DNA from 4 places in the Streptomyces sp. NBC_00009 genome. Region 1 is predicted to be linked to each of the others. Evidence: riboswitches for the same ligand, from Rfam matches in the RefSeq annotation. Region 1 holds a riboswitch; each other region holds the start of a gene.
The links. A riboswitch is a leader RNA that binds a small molecule or an ion and turns the genes downstream of it on or off. The one in region 1 is predicted to bind cyclic di-AMP.

Region 2: linked by a shared signal. The riboswitch ahead of OHA58_RS21065 (transglycosylase family protein) and the one ahead of OHA58_RS04625 (peptidoglycan DD-metalloendopeptidase family protein) in region 1 are both predicted to bind cyclic di-AMP.
Region 3: linked by a shared signal. The riboswitch ahead of OHA58_RS13720 (NlpC/P60 family protein) and the one ahead of OHA58_RS04625 (peptidoglycan DD-metalloendopeptidase family protein) in region 1 are both predicted to bind cyclic di-AMP.
Region 4: linked by a shared signal. The riboswitch ahead of OHA58_RS18740 (M23 family metallopeptidase) and the one ahead of OHA58_RS04625 (peptidoglycan DD-metalloendopeptidase family protein) in region 1 are both predicted to bind cyclic di-AMP.

What each region holds. Positions count from the first base shown of each region.
Region 1 covers NZ_CP108312.1:1,008,292-1,012,272, reverse strand. The annotation lists gene OHA58_RS04640 (helix-turn-helix domain-containing protein) at 1-559, shown strand, start outside; gene OHA58_RS04635 (DUF6126 family protein) at 556-729, shown strand; gene OHA58_RS04630 (tyrosine-protein phosphatase) at 768-1,565, opposite strand; cyclic di-AMP (ydaO/yuaA leader) riboswitch at 1,974-2,154, shown strand; gene OHA58_RS04625 (peptidoglycan DD-metalloendopeptidase family protein) at 2,159-2,965, shown strand; gene OHA58_RS04620 (SGNH/GDSL hydrolase family protein) at 3,197-3,981, shown strand, end outside.
Region 2 covers NZ_CP108312.1:4,646,665-4,650,645, reverse strand. The annotation lists gene eno (phosphopyruvate hydratase) at 1-898, opposite strand, end outside; gene OHA58_RS21065 (transglycosylase family protein) at 1,218-1,898, opposite strand; cyclic di-AMP (ydaO/yuaA leader) riboswitch at 1,903-2,119, opposite strand; gene OHA58_RS21060 (transglycosylase family protein) at 2,244-3,242, opposite strand; gene OHA58_RS21055 (cytochrome P450) at 3,382-3,981, opposite strand, start outside.
Region 3 covers NZ_CP108312.1:3,098,608-3,102,588, reverse strand. The annotation lists gene OHA58_RS13730 (hypothetical protein) at 1-128, shown strand, start outside; gene OHA58_RS13725 (tellurite resistance/C4-dicarboxylate transporter family protein) at 106-1,077, opposite strand; gene OHA58_RS13720 (NlpC/P60 family protein) at 1,105-2,268, opposite strand; cyclic di-AMP (ydaO/yuaA leader) riboswitch at 2,277-2,440, opposite strand; gene pcrA (DNA helicase PcrA) at 2,695-3,981, shown strand, end outside.
Region 4 covers NZ_CP108312.1:4,137,770-4,141,750, forward strand. The annotation lists tRNA gene OHA58_RS18730 (tRNA-Met) at 31-104, opposite strand; gene OHA58_RS18735 (PP2C family protein-serine/threonine phosphatase) at 305-1,411, shown strand; cyclic di-AMP (ydaO/yuaA leader) riboswitch at 1,671-1,816, shown strand; gene OHA58_RS18740 (M23 family metallopeptidase) at 1,828-2,877, shown strand; gene OHA58_RS18745 (aldo/keto reductase) at 2,988-3,932, shown strand; gene OHA58_RS18750 (PrsW family intramembrane metalloprotease) at 3,946-3,981, opposite strand, start outside.

The DNA of each region.
Region 1 (3,981 bases):
CGCCGCCCTGACCCTGGAGGCCGCGGCCCGCGCCGCCGGGCTCTCGCCCGCGCACCTCTCCCGCCTGGAGACGGGCCGCCGTCAGCCCTCGCTCCCGATGCTGCTCGCCCTCGCCCGCACCTACGGTACGACGGTCTCCGAGCTCCTGGGCGAGACGCCCGCCGACAGGGACGCCGTCGTGCGCTCCGGCGACATGGAGCCCACCGAGGCGGGCGGCTGGATCTACCGGCAGGCGGGCGCCCCGGGGCGCGGCATGCAGGCCTTGCGCGTGCACGTGCCGTTCGGAGCCCAGGGCGACATCGTGCGGGTCCACCCCGGTGAGGAGTGGCTGTACGTCCTCGAAGGGCGGCTGCGGCTGCGCCTCGGCGATACCGCGTACGCGCTCGCGCCGGGGGACAGCGCGCACTTCGACTCGCTCACCCCGCACCGGATCGCCGCCGCCGACCGCGACGGCGCCGAGCTCCTCTTCGTACACACCCTGCTGCAGAGCCCGTCCGCCGCGCTGTGTCTCGGCCCGGCGACGGGCGGCGGCGAACGGACCCAGGGAGGCCCTCGATGAGCGCAGAGCCCAACGACGTGACCGAGCCCGAGCGGCAGCCCGCCCGGCGTGACATTGAGGACAAGCTCCCGCGCGGCATCTGGGTGCGCCTGCTTGTCTACGTCTTCGCCGGGCACCTCGTCGCGGGCTTCATCTATCTGCTGTTCACGCTGGGGGCGTCACGCGGGTGACGCGCGGGTGACGCGCCCCGCGTGTGGACCGGTGAGCCTCAGTCGAGGAGGCGCTCGCGCAGCCGCTCGCGCCGGGCGGGGGAGAGCTTGAGGCCTTCCTCCAGGTAGCGGTCGGTGGAGCCCCAGGTCTGCACGACCTGCTCGAAGGCGGCCGCCAGATACGTGGCGCGGGCGTCGAACAGCGGGCTCAGCAGCTCCATGACTTCGGGGGACATCGCGTCCTTCGAGGCACTGCTGCGGTGCACCTTGTAGCGGCGGTGCGTCGCGTTCGACTCCAGGTAGTCCGCCTCGATGGCGTCGCGCTCCACACCCACGGCCAGGAGCGTGACCGCTATCGACAGCCCCGCGCGGTCCTTGCCCGCCGCGCAGTGCATGAGCGCCGGCACGCTGTCCTCGGCGAGGGAGTGCAGGACCTGGCTGTGCTCGGCGGTGCGCTCCGTGATGATCGCCCGGTACGACGTGATCATGCGGTTCGCGGCCTGGCCCTCGGCGAGGGCGGCGCGCAGGTCGTCGAGGTTGCCGTCGCGCACCATCTGCCAGAACTCGGCGCCGTCCGCCGGGTCGGTCAGCGGCAGATTCACGTTCCGCACGCCGGGCAGCGTGACGTCGGGGCCTTCGAGGCGCTGGTCGGCGGCGTTGCGGAAGTCGAAGATCGTGTGCAGCCCGAGCGAGGAGAGGAACGCGGCGTCCTCGTCCGTGGCGTGCGCGAGGTGACCACTGCGGAACAGCACGCCCTGCTTGACCCGACGCCCGTCCACGGTCGGGAGACCACCGACATCGCGGAAGTTGCGCACTCCGGCCAACTCGGGCTCGGTGGACGGGACCTGCTGCGTCACGGGGGCTCCTCCCGGTCGGCCGCGGCGCTGCTCGCCTGCGGGCGGCTTCGACGATACGACATGGCTGCCAGGGGCAACCATGTGAGAGGCGGCTGGTGATTGAGTGTCGAATGCCCGAAATAAACCGATAGATAGGTAATCAAGCTTTATGGGATAACTGACCCTGAAATACAGCCACATGGTGGCCGATAGGTGAGCAGGGTCATAGCGGTGACCGTGCGTGGCGGCGGGGCCGAATGAGTTTCCAGTAGGTATCGCAGTTGCAAAGATCGTGAATCGACGGAGCGTGACGGCCTTTTCCGGAATGGATCATTTAAGGATCAAGAACCGGAATGCCCGGGGGAATTCGCGGCTTGTCCCCGCGCTCCCCGCTCGCTTACGTTCGGCGCAATCCGGACGGACCGCCTAATCCTGCCGCCGCCCGGAATCCGCACATCGATCCGTGCTCGGCAGGAGTGGGGGACCCAGGTAGACCGCCGTTTCCGGGACACCGGAAACGGCTCGGGGTGAAGCCGTGCCCGAAAGGGGCGCGGCCGGGCAGTTCCAGCCCGAACCCGACAGCTCACCTCGCAGGCGACGGAGAGGAATCCCCCATGCCCGCGAAGGGTAAGCACCGTCGTCCCAAGTCCCAGGGCTTCGCACGCACGATCGTCGTTGCCGGAGTGGGCGGCGTCGCGCTCGCGCTGCCGCTGATGGGTGCCGCCGGCGTCCACGCCGCGACTCCCGCGGTCGCCCACTCGGTCGTGAAGGCCGCGCCCGCCGCCAAGACCTACACGGTCAAGGGCGGGGACAGCCTTTCGAAGATCGCCGACGCGCAGAACGTCAGCGGCGGCTGGAAGAAGCTCTACGCCGACAACCGCTCGGCCGTCGGCGGCAACCCCTCCCTGATCCACCCGGGCCTGAAGCTGACGATCGGCCAGAAGGCCGCGGCTCCCGCCGCGAAGTCCTCGGCCACCGCCACGCAGGCTTCCGCAACCAAGGCCGCCACCGCTTCCGGTTACACGCTGCCCGTCCAGAGCGCCTCCATCGGCACGGCGTACAAGACCGCGGGCAGCATGTGGTCCAGCGGCTACCACACCGGTGTCGACTTCGTGGTTCCGACGGGCACTCCGCTCAAGGCCATAGCCGCGGGCACCGTCGTGTCGGCCGGCCTTGACGGTGCGTACGGCAACGAGGTCGTCATCCAGCACGCCGACGGCAAGTACTCGCAGTACGCCCACATGTCGTCCCTCTCCGTCTCGTCCGGGCAGACCGTGACCGAGGGTCAGCAGATCGGCCTCTCCGGCGCGACCGGCAACGTCACGGGACCGCACCTGCACTTCGAGATCCGCACCACCCCGAGCTACGGCTCGGACGTGGACCCGGTCGCGTACCTCCGTGCCCACGGGGTCTCGCTCTGACTCCGAAGGTGTGACGTCGCTCCGACCCTGACGGTGTGACGTGAAGGTGTCTCGTCGAGGCGTGACGTGAAGGGGCGGGTCCGGTTCCGGGCCCGCCCCTTCGTCGTGCCCCTTCGTCGTGTCCCGTCGTATTCCTGAAATCGCGAAACTGACCGGGTGGGCTATATCACCACCCGTCAACCCCTTCCTACGGTCGCGTAGGTCACATCGCAGGGTGAAAGATGTGTGGTCGTGGCAAACGAATCGAGATCACTCAGCGGCGGCACGATTCGGTCCTACGCGGCGGTGGGGGACAGCTTCACCGAAGGCGTCGGGGACCCCGGTCCCGACGGGGCCTTCGTGGGCTGGGCCGACCGTCTCGCCGTCCTCCTGGACGACCGGACCCCCGAGCACTCCTTCCGGTACGCGAACCTTGCCGTGCGCGGCAAGCTCCTCGACCAGATCGTGGAGGACCAGCTCCCGCGGGCCGTCGAACTCGCCCCGGACCTGGTGACCTTCGCCGCCGGCGGCAACGACATCATCCGTCCCGGCACCGACCCCGACGACGTCGCGGAGCGCTTCGAGAAGGCCGTGGCCCGGCTGACCTCCGCCGTCGGCACGGTCATGGTGACCACCGGCTTCGACACCCGGGACGTCCCGGTCCTCAAGCATCTGCGCGGCAAGATCGCGACGTACAACGGGCATGTGCGCGCGGTCGCCGACCGCTACGGCTGCCCGGTGCTCGACCTGTGGTCCCTCAAGACCGTCCAGGACCGCCGTGCCTGGGACGACGACCGGCTGCACCTCTCGCCCGAGGGGCACACGCGGGTCGCGCTGCGGGCGGGGCAGGCGCTCGGCGTCGAGGTGCCGGCGGACCCGGACCAGCCGTGGCCGGCGCAGCCGCCGCGCGGCACGCTGGAGGTGCGGCGCGACGACATCCACTGGGCGCGGGAGTTCCTGGTGCCGTGGATCGGCCGACGGCTGCGCGGCGAGTCGTCCGGGGATCATGTGGCGGCGAAGCGGCCGGATCTGCTGCC
Region 2 (3,981 bases), 3.6 Mb from region 1:
TGATGACGTTCCAGCCGGCCCAGTCGTCCTCGTACAGCGGGTCCTCGATGGAGACCAGCGGGTACGCGGAGACGAGCTCCTCGTAGTACTCGGTCATCTCGGCGGCCGAGCGGGACTTGCCCTCGAACTCGTACTTGCCGTCCTTGTAGAACTCGGACGCGGCGACGTCGAGCGCGAGCGCGATCTGCTCACCGGGGACGTAACCGGCCTGCTTGATGGCCTCGAGGATGAGGTCGAGGGCCTCTCGGTTCGAGCCGAGGTTCGGGGCGAAGCCGCCCTCGTCGCCCAGGCCGGTGGACAGGCCCTTGGTCTTCAGCACCTTCTTGAGGGTGTGGTAGACCTCGGCGCCCCAGCGAAGGGCCTCGGAGAAGGACTCCGCGCCGATCGGCGCGATCATGAACTCCTGGATGTCGACGTTGGAGTCGGCGTGCGACCCACCGTTGAGGATGTTCATCATCGGGACGGGCAGCAGGTGCGCGTTCGGACCGCCGAGGTAGCGGAACAGCGGCAGGTCGCTGGCCTCGGAGGCGGCGTGCGCGACGGCGAGGGAGACGCCGAGGATGGCGTTGGCGCCGAGCGAGCCCTTGTTGTCGGTGGCGTCCAGGTCGAACATCGCCTGGTCGATCAGGCGCTGCTCGGTGGCGTCGTAGCCGACGAGCTCCGGGCCGATCTGCTCGATGACGGCGAGGACGGCCTTCTCGACACCCTTGCCCTGGTACCGGTTCGGGTCACCGTCGCGGAGTTCGATGGCCTCGAACGCGCCGGTGGACGCACCGGACGGGACAGCGGCACGACCGGTGCTGCCGTCGTCGAGGCCGACCTCGACCTCGACCGTGGGGTTGCCTCGGGAGTCCAGGATTTCCCGGGCTACGACGACGTCGATGGACGGCACGAGCATCTCCTTCTGGGATGTGACGCAACTACGCCGGGCCGCATGGTCCGGCAACACCTGAGCCTATCCGGCTCCAGGCACCGGCCAGCCGACCGACCGGCCCGTGGACAAAACCGAGAGCGAATTGTTTCCGAACGGAACAAAAAATCCCGGCCGACAACGGACGAAAGCCCAGGACCCCTCACACACCAAAGCCCCGCCCCGGGCGCGACGGGGGAATGCGCACCCGGGGCGGGGAGTCCTTGGGGGAAACCTGGAGTGGTACCGGCCGTCCGCCGAAAGCCGGTACCCGAGCGGCCTGGGGGCTGCTGCTCTCCTCTATTACTTACTTGAGGTGGAGCTGCTGGCCCGGGTAGATCAGGTCGGCGTCCTCGACGATGTCCTTGTTCAGCTTGAAGAGCTTCGCCCAGCCGCCCTTGGTGTCGTGCGCCTCGGCGATGCTGCTGAGGGTGTCGCCGGCCTTCACCTTGTACTCGCCGTCACCCTTCTTGACCTTCTTGCCGGTCGGGGTCTTGACGGTCTTCTTCGACTCCTGCTTCGGGGCGGCAGGCGCCGTGCGCTCCTGGCTGCGGGTGGCCGGCTGCTCGGCCTTGCGCTCCGGCTGCGGGGCGGCGGCCGGGGCGGAGCCGGTCGAGGCGGCGGACAGGCCCACGCCACAGCTCGGCCAGGCACCCTTGCCCTGGCTGGCCAGGACCTTCTCGGCGACGGCTATCTGCTGCGCCTTGGAGGCCTTGTCAGCGGTGGAGGCGTACGCGGTGCCGCCGTACGCGGCCCAGGTGGACGAGGAGAACTGGAGGCCGCCGTAGTAGCCGTTGCCCGTGTTGATCGACCAGTTGCCGCCGGCCTCGCACTGCGCGACCGCGTCCCACTCGGAGGCGGTGGCGGCGGAGGCGCCGGTGGCACCCATCAGCGGGACGGCGACAGCGGCACCGGCGACACCGGCGAGCGTGGCGACACGGACTGCCTTGGACGGGCGGCGGTGCTTGCCCTTGCTGGAAAACAGCATCGAGAGATCCCCTCACCGACGCCTACGAGGTGAGCTGTCGGGTTCGGGCCGGATGAGTGCCCGGTCGCACGTCCTGCGTGCGACTTAACCCCAAGCCGGTCGTTCGGCCGTCTCTCAACGGCCGGGGCCGGCACTTACCTTGGGTCCCCCGCTCCTGCCTACGGCGCTTACGCGACGACTGTTCCCGTACGGACATTGGCAGGATTCGGCGTGACATCCGACGGGGCCCGCGGTGGCGAGCGGTGATGACCGTAAGCAGTGGATCGCCCGAATTTCAAAGACGATCAGGGCCTTTGAGACCCATCTCTCACTCTCGCAAAAGCGGACATCACGCCCGAACTGCCGCTACTTTTCGCCCGATTCGAGCCCAAGATCCAGACTCTGACCAGGAAGGATGAGGTCGGGATCGGCGCCGACCGTCTTCTTGTTCTCGGCGTACAGGGCGGCCCATCCGCCGTCCACGTCATGGGTGTCGGCGATGTCCCAGAGGTTGTCGCCGGCACGCACGGTATAGGCGCCTTCGTCCGTATTCGCGCCCTTGCGCCCGCTTTCGCCACCGCGCGAGGCGTGGCGGCCCGAGCCGTCGTCGGCACGCGAGGAGCCCGCCGCATCGTCCTCGGCGGCGTCGCCGCGGTGCCGGCCGGAGGCGGGCGCCGTGGCGGAGTCCGAGCCGCCGGAGGCCTCCGGCGAGGGCGTGCCGGAGGTCGGAGTCGAGCCGGAAGTCGAGCCGTCCTGGCCGGACTTGTCACTCTTGGAGTCATTCGCGGTGTCACCTGAGGTATCACCCGAGATGTCGCGATCCTCCCCTCGGGAGTCGTCCTTAGCGCCCGAGGAGGCGGAGTCCGCCGGCTCGTCGCTCGCGTCGTCCTTCGCGGTGTCGCCGTTCGCCGCGTCGTCACTGCCGGAGTCGCCGGCGGACGCGGACGGGGTCGGCAGGGCCGCCCCGGGATCGACGTCGGCCGCCGCGTCGTCCGTCGTGAGGCCCGAGGTGACCGAGCAGACCGGCCACGCCCGCGGACCCTGGTCGGCGAGGACCTTCTCGGCGACGGCTATCTGCTGCGAGCGGCTGGCCTGGTCGGCGCGCGGCGCGAAGTCGAGGCCGCCGTAGTCCTCCCAGGTCTCCTGCGAGAACTGGAGCCCGCCGTAATAGCCGTTGCCCGGATCGGCGCTCCAGGAGCCGCCGCTCTCGCACTCGGCGAGCTTGTCCCACGTGGCCGTCGACGCGGCGCTCGCGCTGGTCGCGCCGAGCAGGGGGATCGCGATGGCGGAGCCGGCCACTCCCGCGGCGACGAGGAGCGCGGGAGCCTGGCGGGGGCGACGGTGACGACCGTTCCCGGTGAGCATGGAGGCGCCTTTCGGTGGCTCGGGGAATGCTGCGGCGGGTGGTGCCGCGATGACTGGTGAACGTAGCGGGAGTCGAACGCTTGTCACAAGTCGATGCAGCCGAGATCACGTGAAAGTCACAGTCTTGACGGACCGTCAGCTACGGGGCTTTGTCCGGGCCCTCCTGATGCGGTGTGAACTCGACCGGAAGCGTGCGCAATCCCCGCATGATGAGCCCGCCACGCCAGCGCAAATCGGCAGGATCCCCCGCGAGTCGCAGGTCCGGAAGGCGCGTCAGAAGCGTGGCGAGGGCGGTCTGTCCTTCCAGGCGCGCGAGCGGGGCGCCGAGGCAGTAGTGGATGCCGTGCCCGTATCCGAGGTGCTGATTGTCACGCCGGGAGAGGTCGAGGGTGTCGGGCTCGTCGAAGCGCGCCGGGTCACGGTCGGCGGCGGCGAGCACCACGAGGACGGGGTCGCCGGCGGCGATGTCCTGCCCGCCGACGGTCAGCGGCTCGGTCGCGAAGCGCCACGTGGCGAGCTCCACCGGGCCGTCGTAGCGCAGGAGTTCCTCGATGCCGGTCTCCAGGAGGCCGGGTTCGGCGGCGCCGGGGGCCAGCGACCGCTGGAGCCGCTCGCGCTGCTCGGGGTGGGTGAGCAGGGCATATGTTCCGTTGCCGATGAGGTTGATGGTGGTCTCGAAACCGGCGAACAGGAGGATGAAGGCCATCGCCGCAGCCTCGTTCTCGGTGAGGTGCTCACC
Region 3 (3,981 bases), 2.1 Mb from region 1:
CGCTGCTGATCGTGATCCTCGGCCTCGTGTACGTGAAGCGGGACGACGAGAAGGTGGACAAGGGCCTCTTCGGCCTCGTCGGCCTCCTGACCACCGCGAACATCTTCATCGCGGTGCTCTGGACCTGAGCCGGCGTGCTGCTCCGGACCTGAACGTCCCGATCAGGGTGGCGAGCCACGCGGCCACCGCGATCCACACCAGCACCTGCCCCGGCCCTCTGAGCCAGGGCACATCGGCGGCGGCGCCCACGGACAGTGCCGCCGCCGCTGCCATTCCCAGAGGGAAGACCGTCGACCAGCGCCGCACGTCGTAGCGCGGCCGGGGCCACCGCACCTCCGCCAGCGCCAGCACCACGTACCAGGCCATATCGAGCGCGAGCAGCAGAAAGCTCATGGTGCGCAGGGCGCCCGTGTCGTCCTCGTTCCACAGACCCGTAGCGACGAGCTTCGACGCGGCGAGGGCGGAGATGGCGAGCGCGCCGCCCGCGACCCACTGGTCCCCGGCGCCGGAGGCCACCTCGCGCAGGTCGAAGTGGAGCAGTGCGAAGCAGTACAGGACGACCCCGCCCCAGAAGAGCACCATCCCGGTGTACGCGAGCCAGTGCGCGCCGACCGCGGGCGCGAGCGTCGCCGCCAGGACGACGAGGCCCTGCGTCGCGACACAGCCGAGGAACACGCCCCCCGGCATCCGCGGCTCCCAGCGCCGTACGACGTTGATCAGGAGCGCCGGCCAGACGAGCGCGGCCAGGGCGAGGAGCGCCTCGGCCAGGGTCTGCCAGCCGAACATGGAGATCCGGGTGCCGAGGACGGTCGTCGCCGCGACCGCGGTGAGCGCGGGCGGGGTGCCGGCCTCGGACTGCCAGCGGTCGCGCTCCCGCACCAGCCGGTTCGCGAAGTCCGCCGCGAGGGCGAGCCAGAGGGCCGCGGCGAGCACCAGCATGATGCCCGACAGCACCGAGTGACCGGTCAGGTTCAGGCCGACCGAGATGATGCCGGTGGCCATGACGGCGGCGCCGGCGGCCGGCGGGAGCTGGGACCACGTGGGTCCGGGACGTGAGGTTGCGTTCGGGCCGCGCACCGCCCGAACGTAACCCCACGAAGCCGGTCAGGCCGGGCGCACCACGCTGTGGATCGGCATGTAGTAGATCGACTCGACGCGGACGTTCGCGCCCGGCTTGGGGGCGTGGATCATCTTGCCGTCGCCGATGTAGATGCCGACGTGGCTGATGTCGTCGTAGAAGAAGACCAGGTCACCGGGCTGGGCGTTGGCCGTGGTGACGGTCGTGCCGACCTTGACCTGGTCCCAGGTCGTGCGCGGCAGCGATATGCCGGCCGCCTTCCACGCGGCCTGCGTGAGGCCCGAGCAGTCGTACGAGTCCGGGCCGGTGGCGCCCCACACGTACGGCTTGCCCATCTGTGACTCGGCGAAGTCGATGACCTTCGCGGCCTTGGCGGCGTAGCCGGTGCCGGTGCTTCCGGAGCCCGTACCCGTACCCGAACCGCTGCCGGTACCCGGGTCCTCCTTCTGGCGTGCCTCCTCGGCCGCCTTGCGCTTGGCCTCCGCCTCGGCCTGCTGACGCGCCAGCTCCTCCGCCTTCTTCCTGGCGGCCTCCTGCTTCTTCTTCTCGATCGCCGCGAGCCGCGCCTTCTCCTCTGCGGTCAGCTTCGACAGGAGTTGCCGGGCATCGCCGAGCTTCTGCTGGACGTCCCTCTTCGTGCTCCTGAGCGTGGCCTGCGAAGTGGTCAGCGTCTCCAGGCTCTTGGCCGCCTCGGTGCGCTTCTTCGTGGTGGCGGCCTGCTCGGTCTGGTAGTCGTCGACGGCCTTCTTCTGGCGGCTCGTGAGCCGGCTCATCAGCTGGTCCTGGTCGAAGTAGTCCTGCGCGTCGTCGGCGAGGAGCAGCGTCGCGGTGTCGGAGACGGCGCCCGTGCGGTACTGGGCGGCGGCGAAGGTGCCGAGCTCCTGGCGGGCCTTGTTGAGCTTCTCGGTGCGCTGCGCGACGTCGTCGAGCAGGTCGCCGACGCGCTTCTGCTGCTTGGTGGTGCGCTCCTTGGCCGCGTTGTACTTCTCCGTGGCGACGCCCGCCTGGTGGTAGAGGGTGTCGACCTTCTTCTGGACCTCTTCCAGGCTCGGCTTCGGCGGCGCGGAGGGGGCAGCGGTCGCGCTCTGCGAGAGCAGGGCGATGGACGTGAGGGCCGCCGTGGTGATTCCGACGACAGGGGCCGTGCGGGGACCGGCTGTCCTGCTGCGCGGCTTGCGGTGCGACGCCAAGGGGCGCGTCTCCTTCCCATGACCGCCTACCGGGTTAGCTGTCGGGTTCGGGCGGAGATTCGGAAGGCTGCCCTACGGCCGCGCCCTGACGGGTCGTCGGCCGATTCACCCCAAAGGTCGTGGGTCCCCGGTTCCATGCCTCTCGGCGTACTGAACTCAGCGGGGGCGACCCGTTCGCGGCGCGGTTGCCGGCGGGGGGACGGGCGGCCCGCGGAGCACGCTAGCCAACTCGTGTGGCTGCTGTGAAGGTTGATGTTCGATATGCCCGATACATTTTCGTGACCTTCGGCAATCTTGTTCGTGACCTCCGGTAACTCTCACGGAGGGTGATTCCCGCACTACGAGAGGTGGCCGGGCCCGCGAAGTCGGGGGGAAGTTTCCGGGGCGGCCGTGGGTGTCAGTGGGGCGGCCTAGACTCGTAGAGCGATGAGCAGCCTCTTTGACGACAGCTTCCTGGCGGACCTCACGGCTTCGAAGGCCAGTGAGGAGCATGCCCCGCCGCCGCCCGAGGACGACACGGCTCCGGAGCACGTTCCGGACGACCTGTTCGGCGGGAAATTCGACGTGCCTCCGGCCAGAGACGCGTACTACCGCGGCGGCGCCCCCCGCCCGGCGCTCGACCCGGCGGCGCTCCTCGACGGGCTGAACGAGAACCAGAAGGCCGCCGTCGTCCACGGCGGCTCCCCGCTGCTCATCGTGGCGGGCGCGGGTTCCGGCAAGACCCGCGTGCTCACGCACCGCATCGCGTATCTCCTCGCCGAGCGCGGTGTGCACCCCGGCCAGATCCTCGCGATCACGTTCACGAACAAGGCCGCGGGCGAGATGAAGGAGCGCGTCGAGTCCCTCGTCGGCCCGCGGGCGAACGCGATGTGGGTGTCGACGTTCCACAGCGCCTGCGTCCGTATCCTGCGCCGCGAGTCGAAGAAGCTCGGCTTCACATCGTCGTTCTCGATCTACGACGCCGCCGACTCCAAGCGCCTCATGGCCCTGGTCTGCCGCGACCTCGACCTGGACCCGAAGAAGTTCCCGCCGAAGTCCTTCAGCGCCAAGATCTCGAACCTGAAGAACGAGCTCATCGACGAGGAGGACTTCGCAGCTCAGGCCGCCGACGGCTTCGAGAAGACCCTCGCCCAGGCCTACGCGATGTACCAGTCCCGCCTCCGCGAGGCGAACGCGCTGGACTTCGACGACCTGATCATGACGACGGTAAACCTCCTGCGCGCCTTCCCGGACGTCGCCGAGCACTACCACCGGCGCTTCCGCCACGTCCTGGTCGACGAGTACCAGGACACGAACCATGCGCAGTACGCGCTGGTCAGGGAGCTGGTGGGGTCGGCCGGCAGCGTCCGCGCGGAGGACGAGCCGCCCCGCACGGACGACCTCCCGCCGGCCGAGCTGTGCGTCGTGGGTGACGCCGACCAGTCGATCTACGCGTTCCGCGGAGCCACCATCCGCAACATCCTCCAGTTCGAGGAGGACTACACCGACGCGACGACGATCCTGCTCGAGCAGAACTACCGCTCGACGCAGACCATCCTCTCCGCGGCCAACGCGGTCATCGAGCGCAACGAATCCCGCCGCCCCAAGAACCTGTGGACGAACGCGGGCGCGGGCGCGCAGATCACCGGCTACGTCGCGGACACCGAGCACGACGAGGCGCAGTTCGTCGCCGACGAGATCGACCGGCTCACGGACGCGCGCGACGCGAAGGCC
Region 4 (3,981 bases), 3.1 Mb from region 1:
AACCAATGGTTCCGGGCCTTCGGCCTTCAGTAGCGGGGACAGGATTTGAACCTGCGACCTCTGGGTTATGAGCCCAGCGAGCTACCGAGCTGCTCCACCCCGCGTCGGTAAACACGACTCTACGCCATTGCGGCGACAGAATGCGAATCGGTTGCCCAGGGTTCCGTGATCCGCCGCCCGGGACCCCTTTCACCCGGTCGGTCCCGCCAGGTCGCCCGCCGCCTGTCCGGGGTGAACCCTGGGGTGGGTGCCCGATGACGTGCGCAGACGCGGGACCGACGCGGACGGTGGCGGGAGACGAGCGGTGGGGCAGCGAGGTGGACACGGGCGAGAGGCGGAGCAGGGCCTGTCCCGGGCCCGGTTCTTCGTACGTCTGCTGCCCGTGCTGCTCATCATTGCCGGGGCGATCTACGACTACGTCACGCCGTCGACGTTCACCGGCGTGCCCCTGTTCACCGCCGCCCCGCTCGTCGCGGCCCCGTTCTTCTCGCCCCGCGGCACCTTCCTGACCGGCCTCGCGACCGTCGCCGTCGTACTCGGGGTGCATCTCAGATACACCCGCAGTTATGACACCGACGCCATCACCGAACTCGTCACGGTCGCCACCGTCGCCGTACTCGCCTGTGTCATGAACCGCGTCGTGCGGCGCGGCAGTGAGCAGCTCACTTCCGTGCGCCAGATCGCCGAGGCGGCCCAGCGCGCCGTCCTGCCCGAGCCCGCCGAGCGCATCGGCGGCCTGGAGATCGCGGCCCGCTACGAGGCCGCCCAGGCGGGGGCCTTCATCGGGGGCGACCTGTACGCGGTGCAGGACACCCCGCACGGCGTGCGGCTCGTCGTGGGCGACGTGCGCGGAAAGGGCATGGGCGCGGTGTCCGCCGTGGCCGTCGTCATCGGCGCCTTCCGGGAGGCGGCCGAGCAGGAGGCGACCCTGGAGGCGGTCGCGCAGCGCCTGGAGCGGGCGCTCGCGCGGGAGGGGCTGCGGCGCAAGGGCCTCGACGAGTTCGAGGGCTTCACCACGGCTGTGCTCGCCGAGATCCCGCACGGCAACGGCCTCGTACGCGTCATCAACCGCGGCCACCCGGAACCCCTGCTCCTGGGCGGCGACGGGGCGCTCAAGGTCCTGTCGGCGCCGGAGCCCGCGCTGCCGCTCGGGATGGGAGACCTCGGCACCTGGCCCGACCGTGCGTCCGAGACGGAGTTCCCGAGCGGGGCGACGCTGCTGCTCCACACCGACGGTCTCTCGGAGGCGCGCGACGCGCAGGGCACCTTCTACGACCCGGCGGCCCGGCTCGCGGGGCGGATGTTCTCGGGGCCCGATCCGCTGCTGGCCGCGCTCACCGCCGAGGTCCGCCGGCACACCGGCGGCGGCACGACGGACGACATGGCACTGCTCGCGGTGAGGCGGCCGTGAAGCAGCCGTGAAGCAGCGGTGAGTGCCGTCATCACCTTATGTAGTCGAACGGCGTCGCTGCGCATAACATTTGACAAACCGTCAGATGAACGGCCCGTTCCGACGGCAGGTCAACTCGCCCGGTTCCGCCCGCTCGTGCCCCGTTAAGTCCAGGCCAAAGGCGTTAACGATCAGTCGGAACGGCTTGGAATCGGGCACCGGTGTCTATTAACGTTCGATAACGCAGCGCGGTCGTCCCAGCCGTCACAAGAGATGGCTCCGTGCGCACGCGCCTAATCCCGCAAGGGAGCCGGGGAACCACCAACTTGGGGTGAATCGGACGTCTTTCCTTGCGGAAGGCGTCGGTAGGAGACCTTCCTGCTCCGAACCCGTCAGCTAACCCGGTAGGCGAGAAGGAAGGAAAGGAGCGCGCCCCAGTGGCGTCCAACCGGCCTGCCCCAGAGTTCTCCTATGCGCCGATCGACGAAGAGTTCGGCGAAACGGACGAGCGGACCTGGGAGGAGTGGAACCCCACCGAGGAGTCCGTCCGCCCCGTACGCGGCAGGCACCGCGTAGCCAAGCAGCGCGGCGGTCTCGCGCGCAGCTCCACTGTTCTCGGTGTCGGCGTGATCGCGGCCGTCGGCGCGGGCGGCATCGCCACCGCGCAGGGCGGCAAGCCTCCCGTACACATCTCGATGCCCGACCTCTCGGCCGTCAAGGACTCGCTGCCGGACGCCAAGTCGCTGCCCGGCGTGGGCGCGCTGATATCCGACGGCTCCGATGACTCGTCCGGCCCCTCCGCGAGCCCGCTGACCGAAGCCGGTGTCAGCACCGCGGACGCCCAGCAGGGCACGACCGCCGGTGAGGCCCTGCGCGCCCGCATCATGCAGCAGGCCGAGCAGCAGCAGGACCAGGCCGCCGAGGCCGAGGCCGCAGCCGCCGAGCAGGCCGCCGCGAAGAAGGCCGCCGACGACGCCGCCAAGGAGCGGGACGCCGCCACCGCCAAGGCCGCCGCCGACAAGAAGGCGGCGGAGGAGGCCGCGAAGAAGAAGGCCGAGGCCGAGCGCCTCGCCGAGCTCGCCAAGAGCTTCACGCTGCCGGTCGCCTCCTACACGATCACCGGCACCTTCGGTCAGCCCGGCTCGATGTGGTCCTCCGGCTACCACACGGGTCTCGACTTCGCCGCTCCGACGGGTACGCCGCTGAAGGCGATCCACTCCGGCACCGTCAAGGAGGCCGGCTGGGCGGGCGCGTACGGCTACCGCACCGTCCTGGAGCTGCCGGACGGCACCGAGCTCTGGTACTGCCACCAGTCGTCCCTCAACGTCAGCGCGGGCCAGAAGGTGACCAGCGGCGACGTCATCGGCCGTGTCGGCGCCACCGGCAACGTGACCGGGCCGCACCTCCACCTGGAGGTCCACCCCGGCGGCCAGGCGACCGGGGTCGACCCCGCGCCGTGGCTGCGTTCCAACGGCCTGACGATCTGAGACTCGTAACCCTCCGAACCCCGGCGGTCCTGACGGCAACCCCCCGACGTCAGGGCTGCCGGTTCGCCGTGCCCGGAATATCTTGATCCATATCGGTGTTCTGGCAGGACATGACTTCTCTTCGCAAGCTTGGCTCGTCAGACCTCGAGGTGTTCCCGCTCTCCCTCGGCGGCAATGTGTTCGGCTGGACCGCCGACGAGGCGCAGTCCTTCGCCGTGCTCGACGCGTACGTCGCCGCGGGCGGCAACTTCGTCGACACGGCCGACGCGTACTCGGCGTGGGTCCCGGGCAACAAGGGCGGCGAGTCCGAGACCGTCATCGGCAAGTGGCTGGCCGCACGCGGCAACCGCTCCGATGTCGTCATCGCCACCAAGGTCGGCGCCCACCCCGACTTCAAGGGCCTGTCCCCGAACACCATCAAGTCCGCCGCCGAGGAGTCCCTGCGCCGCCTCGGCACCGACTACATCGACCTCTACTACACGCACTTCGACGACCCGTCCGTGCCGGTCGAGGAGATCATCACCGCCCTCGACGAGCTGGTGACGGCCGGCAAGGTGCGCGCCATCGCCGCGTCGAACCTGACCCCGGAGCGCCTCCAGGAGTCCCTGGACTTCTCCGACCGCGAGGGCCTCGCCCGCTACGCGGCGCTCCAGCCGCACTACAACCTCGTCTCGCGCGACACCTACGAGGGCCGGCTCCAGGAGGTCGCCTCGCGGAGCGGTCTCGCGGCCGTCCCGTACTACGCCCTGGCGGCCGGGTTCCTGACGGGCAAGTACCGGCCGGGCACCGAGGTCGACAGCGCGCGGGCCGCGGGCGCGGGCCAGCACCTGCAGACCGAGCGCGGTGTGCGCGTCCTCAAGGCCCTCGACGAGGTGGCGCAGGCGCACGGCGCCGAGGTCGCGACGGTCGCCCTCGCCTGGCTCGCGTCCCGCCCGACGGTGGCCGCCCCGATCGCGTCCGCCCGCACCGTGGAGCAGCTGCCTGCGCTGGTGGCCGTGGCCGACCTGGAGCTGACGGACGCGGAGCTCTCGAAGCTCACGGAGGCGTCCGCCTGATCCGGAGGCGCTCTCAGTAGCGGTACGGATTGTGCGCGTTGTGCGCGTT